One region of the Rothia sp. HMSC061C12 genome, then DNA from elsewhere that is predicted to be linked to it. Evidence: predicted binding sites of a transcription regulator. Region 1 holds the regulator's gene; the other holds the start of a gene.

Region 1 (3,099 bases):
CCGCACGGTATAGCGGCGCTACGCTATTCTTTTAGGTATGTCTACTGAGAACACGCAGCCTAGCCAGGCACCCGAATCCACCGAAGAAAAGGCCAAGAAGCCGGTTCCCGAGGAATTCTTCCGCCAGCCCTACTCCTTCGTCCGCCGCGGCGACCGCCTCACCGCGCGCCGTCAGAAGGCGTGGGACACCTATTCCCCCACCCACGTGCTGGACATTCCGCGCCTGCGCACCGACACCTCCGTCGCGCCTGAGGCGACCTTCGACCCGGATAAGATTTATGGCCGTGAGGCGTACCAGGTCGTCGAGATCGGTTCCGGTCTGGGCGAGGCAATCGTGCACCGCGCAGCTGAGGTGCCCGAGGCGAACTTCCTCGCCGTTGAGGTGTACACCCCCGGCATCGCGGACCTGCTGCTGAAGATGGGCAACGCCGGCGTGGAGAACGTGCGTGTAGCTCAGGCGAACGCGCCCGAGCTGCTCGACAACATGCTTGAGGAGAACTCCGTGGACGAGCTGTGGGTGTTCTTCCCGGACCCCTGGCACAAGTCCCGCCACCACAAGCGCCGCCTGGTGTCCCCGGCGTTCGCTGATAAGGTTGCGCGCGTGCTCAAGCCCGGCGGCATTTGGCGTCTGGCGACTGACTGGGAGGAGTACGCCCTGGTCATGCGTGAGGTTCTGGAGGCGCACCCCGACTTTGAGAACGTGAACCCGGGCGCCGGTGCGACCGAGGAGGATCCGCTGGGTGGTTGGGCTCCGCGTTGGGAGGGCCGTACTCTCACCAGCTTTGAGCGTAAGGCTCAGGAGGCGGGCCGCCGCGCGCATGATCTGACCTACCGCCGCAAGTAAGCGGGTCAGCGTTAGCGAGAGTTACCGCCAGGTGATTTCCCGCCACCGCGCAAAGTGCATACGTTAAAGCAGGTGAGGCTCCCCGATCATTCGGGGAGCCTCACCTCCTTGTGTGTGGGTCTGAGTGCATGCGGGCGGGGGTCTACCCTACCTCGCTCGCGCGGCGCTAAGACGCACAAGTCTATATGGGCGGCTGACCAGCTCAAATGAACTAGAAGCGAGCTAGAACAGCCGAACCGTTTATCCCAGTGTAGCGGGTTTAACCGGTTTAGCGCTGCGGCTTCGCATCATCCGCCGTAGCCGACTGGTGACGCTGACGGTACAGCACCACCGCCGAAGAACGCTGACGAGGCGCCGGGCGGGTACCGCGGGCAATATGCACCACATCGCCACTGGTACCGGCTGCGAACACGCGCTCCACCATGCCCAGTTTCACCTTCGCATCCTCAACCTGACGCTGCAGCGCCGCAATCTGCTCCTGCTGCTCCTCCACGAGGGACTCCAGCTCAATAATGCGGCGAATACCCTCCAGGGAGACGCCCTCCTGCGAAAGCTGCTGAATCTGCTGCAGACGGTTCACGTCACGCTGCGAATAGCGGCGCGCCTTACCGGGCGCACGCGAAGGCTGGACCAGGCCGATGCGGTCGTACTGGCGCAGGGTCTGCGGGTGCATGCCCGCCAGCTCAGCCGCCACAGAAATCACGAAAACCGGCAGGTCCACGCTGTGCAACGGCTTGCCGCTACGGGACTTAGATGATGATTCTCGAGATGCCATGGTTTACTTCGCCTTCTTCAACAGATCCTTACGCGGGTTCTCCTGCGGTGCCAGTTTTACGAACTTATCGAATGCTTCCTGCGCCTCTGCACTCAGCTCGGTGGGCAGAACAATCTCCGGGATGACCAGCAGGTCGCCGTCGCCGCCCTTAGCCTTGAAGCCGCGGCCCTTAGCGCGCAGTCGGCGGCCGACCTGGCCGGGTGCCAGGCGCAGCTTCACGGTGGATGCGTCCGGCAGGGGCACCTCAATCACTGCGCCGTCGACGGCCTCGGCGAGGGTGACGGGTGCGCGCAGAATCAGGTTGTTTCCCTCGCGAGAGTACACGGAGTCATCGGAGACGCGCACGGTGACCTTCAGGTCGCCGCCGCGCAGGCCCTTGCCGCGCAGGCGGACCTTCTGGCCGTCCTTAATGCCTGCGGGGATGCGCGCCTCGGTGTGGGAGCCGTCCGGCAGGAACACGGTCACGGTTGCGCCGGTGTATGCCTGGGCGAGGCTGATGCGGGTGCTGGTGGTGCTTTCTTCGGGGGCTGCGTGCTGTGCGCCGCCGAAACCGCCGCCACCCATGCCGCCGAAGTCGGCGCTGGTGAAGCCTGCGGAGCGTCGGGAGCCACCGGCGCTACCACCGAAGAGGCCGCCGAGCAGGTCGTCAATGTTGATGCCTGCGCCGCCGTTGCTGAAGCCGCCGAATGCGTCCGCGCCGGGGTAGCCGGTGTAGCTGCCACCGCCGAAACCGCCTCCGCCGAAGCCGCCCATGCCAGATGCGCCGTAGCGGCGAATCTGGTCGTACTCTTCGCGCTGCTTCTTATCGGAGAGCACGTCGTATGCTTCCGAGATTTCCTTGAACTTCTTCTCTGCTGCGGCGTCGCCGGGGTTCAGGTCCGGGTGGTACTTGCGGGAGAGCTTGCGGTATGCCTTCTTGATGTCGCTTTCGCTTGCGTCTTCGCTGACACCCAGTGCCTTATAGAAGTCGTCGGTTAGCCAGTTTTCACTTGCCATGTTGTGTTTCTCCTTCTGCGGTGATGCGCCGCCCTCCTCGGTTACGGGACGGCTTGCAGGGGCACCGCGTGCTTGTCTTAATACTCTATATAAAAGTTTAGTCTACTTGACTCAATTTTGAAAGGGCTGAGCCCAAAAAATAGCGCCCCTACAAGCCTTTAACCGCCACCACAGCTCGCCAAAACCCGCGCCAACACACCGGGTATAACAACCCCGGCAGAACAGGCGCACCGGGCGAACAGTCCAAGCCAGCAGCCCAGGCAAACAACAGGGCGGGCACTCCCCCATCAGGGAGAGCACCCGCCCGTCGTTAGTTATTCAGCCATTGCTGAGCCGACCACCTTACGGTGCGACAGCCACAGCCACCTGAGCGGTACGAACCACGCGGTCGTTCACGCGGTAGCCGTATCGCAGGACCATGGAGATGTGGTCCTCAGCTACCTCGTCGGTGGGCTGCTGCAGAACAGCTTCGTGGATGTTCGGG
Region 2 (3,099 bases), on a different contig from region 1:
CATGGACAGACCCAAGCAATCGAGGGTGTCCTGCTCGCTCCAGGTGCCACCGAAATCTGCGGCAAGAGCAACCTTAGCGGCAGCCCATATGGGTTCGGTGTCAACGAGGGTTCCGTCGTGGTCGAAGAGAATGGCGGCGGGGAAGGTGTTCGTAGTCGTCATGCCATTAAGCCTACCGGTTTATTTCTGAGGTGACCGCAGGACAGCATCCCCAATCGTCACCAAAAAATCCGTGCCGGCGTTCTGGGGGTTCTTGGCGATAGTGAGCAGCGCATTGGCAACGTCCTCACGGGCAATCGTCGGAATGCCCGGAACGCGTTCGACACTCGCCATGTCAAACACCTTCACCCCGCCCCTACCGGGCTTATCGGTCAGCCTGCCCGGATGCGCCCGCGAAATATACGGCTGATATTCGGCGACCAGGGCGTCCGCCTTAACCTTGTCGGTAAAAATGCCGCGCATGATGACCTTGCACACCAGGCGCATGGGCAGGGAGGCGGTTCGCACCGTATCGCCCACGCCGTAGGCGCTCATCAGAACGCAGTGCTTCACGCCTGCGCCCACAACCGTCTCCATAATGAGCGGCAGGCGCTCCTGCAGGAACGTACTGTGAAGGAACTCTCGCACCGTGGCCTTCTGTCCCAGGGTGCTCACCATGACGTCCTGCCCGGTGGATGCTGTGGCGAGCTGTTCGGCATCGTTGAGGTCGCCGGGGGTGATGGTGAGGTTCGGGTGGGTTCCCAAAAGTGTGCGTGCCTTATCGGGGTTGCGCACGTAGGCGGTGACCGCGTGCCCCTCCTCGAGGGCTTTGCGGGTGAAGAGGCGGCCGGTGCGGCCGGTTGCGCCGAGAACCAGTATTTTCATGTGGGGCCCCTAATCTTTAGCTGTTATGGGAACCTGCAAGCACCCAATCCGGTCAGTATAACAATGTGGTTTCGACTGGGGGCTTTCGGTTGAGGCTCTTTCAAGCGGGGTTTTGGCTAGGGCTCAGAGCAGTGCGGGGTGAAAAACGAAAAAAGTGGACAAAATTTTTTGAAACCCCCTTGCGAAACATAGTTGAGTGGGGTAGACTCAAGTTATGTAATGCGAGGGGACGTAGGATAGGCCCCTGAATGCACGATACGAAAGGACATCATGGATATTAAGTTCACGACCAAGAGTCAAGAAGTTATCTCCGCCGCTAATACCAATGCGCAAACGGCGGGTAACCCCACTATTGAAACCTCCCACATCCTCAAGGCCCTGATGGACCAGCGCGAAGGCATCGCAGTCTCCGTGCTGAAGGCCGCAGGCCTGGATGTAGACGCCATCTCCGAGGCTGCTTCCGCAGAAATCAAGAAGCTGCCCAAGGCGTCTGGCTCATCCGTGCAGAACGCCTCCTTCAGCCGTTCCGCACTCTCCGCCCTGCAGGCCGCACAGACCCGCGCCCAGGGCTTCGGAGACACCTACGTCTCCACCGAAATGATTCTGCTGGGCATCGCCAGCGGAACCGATAGCACCGCTGAAGCAATGCACAAGCTTGGTGCTACCGCAGACCTCATTGCACAGACCATCCCCAACGTCCGAGGAGACCGCACCGTGGATACCCCCGACCCCGAAGGCACCTTCCAGGCCCTCGAGAAGTACGGCACCGACCTGACCGCCATTGCCCGCGCCGGCAAGCTCGACCCGGTCATCGGCCGTGACTCCGAGATCCGCCGCGTGGTGCAGGTGCTCTCCCGCCGCACCAAGAACAACCCCGTGCTGATTGGTGAGCCCGGCGTCGGTAAGACCGCCGTGGTTGAGGGCCTGGCACAGCGTATGGTTTCCGGCGACGTGCCCGAATCCCTGCGCGGCAAGACCCTGATTAGCCTGGACCTGGGCTCCATGGTCGCAGGTGCTAAGTACCGCGGCGAGTTCGAGGAGCGCCTGAAGGCAGTCCTCGAAGAAATCAAGAAGTCCGAGGGTCAGATTGTGACCTTCATCGACGAGATTCACACCGTTGTTGGTGCTGGTGCATCCGAGGGTTCCATGGATGCTGGCAACATGCTCAAGCCCATGCTTGCCCGTGGTGAGTTGCGCCTGATTGGTGCCACCACCCTGGATGAGTACCGCGAGAACATCGAGAAGGATCCCGCCCTGGAGCGCCGCTTCCAGCAGGTGTACGTGGGCGAGCCCAGCGTTGAGGACACCATCGGTATTCTGCGTGGTCTGAAAGAGCGCTACGAGGCACACCACAAGGTGCAGATTGCTGACTCCGCACTGGTTGCCGCAGCCACCCTGTCCAACCGCTACATTCCTTCCCGTCAGCTGCCGGACAAGGCAATTGACCTGATTGATGAGGCAGCATCCCGCCTGCGCATGGAAATTGACTCCGCCCCGGAGGAAATTGACCAGCTGCGCCGCGCCGTGGACCGCCTCACCATGGAGGAGCTGGCTCTTGCCGACGAGACCGATCCCGCATCGGTTGAGCGTCTGGAGGCCCTGCGCAAGGATATGGCGGACAAGAAGGAAGAGCTCGACGCCCTCAACGCCCGTTGGGAGGCTGAGAAGGCTAGCCTGAACCGCGTGGGTGACATCAAGACCCAGATTGATGAGCTGCGTTCCCGCGCAGAGGTTGCACAGCGCGAGGGTAACCTCGCCGAGGCATCCCGCCTGCTGTACGGTGAGATTCCGGCAAAGCAGGCTGAGCTGGAGGAAGCACAGCGCGCCGAGGACACCGCTAAGAGCGAGTCCATGGTTTCCGAAGAGGTCACTGCGGACGATATCGCCGAGGTGATTTCCTCCTGGACCGGCATTCCCGCAGGCCGCATGATGCAGGGTGAGTCTGAGAAGCTGCTCGAAATGGAGAAGCGCATCGGTGCCCGCCTCATCGGTCAGGAAGACGCAGTGGTAGCTGTCGCTGACGCTGTGCGCCGTGCTCGCGCCGGTATTTCCGACCCGAACCGCCCGATTGGTTCCTTCCTGTTCCTGGGCCCGACCGGTGTCGGTAAGACCGAGCTGGCTAAGGCACTGGCTGAGTTCCAGTTCGATGACGAGCGCGCCCTGGTGCGTATCGACATGAGCGAGTACTCCGAGAAGCACACCGTTTCTCGCCTGGTCGGTGCCCCTCCCGGATAC

Evidence for each region. The regulator HspR, encoded in region 1, represses chaperone genes until heat shock. The targets are predictions, from matches to a motif close to AAGTTGAGTCNNNNNGACTCAACTT.
Region 2: clpB (ATP-dependent chaperone ClpB) is a predicted target of HspR. The motif match lies at 1,054-1,078, and genes of this name have one in related genera.

Annotation. Positions count from the first base shown of each region.
Region 1 is NZ_KV821872.1:185,674-188,772, forward strand. It holds gene trmB (tRNA (guanosine(46)-N7)-methyltransferase TrmB) at 38-844, shown strand; gene HMPREF3055_RS06960 (heat shock protein transcriptional repressor HspR) at 1,113-1,619, opposite strand; gene HMPREF3055_RS06965 (DnaJ domain-containing protein) at 1,623-2,615, opposite strand; gene HMPREF3055_RS06970 (nucleotide exchange factor GrpE) at 2,958-3,099, opposite strand, start outside.
Region 2 is NZ_KV821863.1:77,828-80,926, forward strand. It holds gene HMPREF3055_RS04495 (HAD family hydrolase) at 1-162, opposite strand, end outside; gene HMPREF3055_RS04500 (NAD(P)-dependent oxidoreductase) at 181-864, opposite strand; gene clpB (ATP-dependent chaperone ClpB) at 1,135-3,099, shown strand, end outside.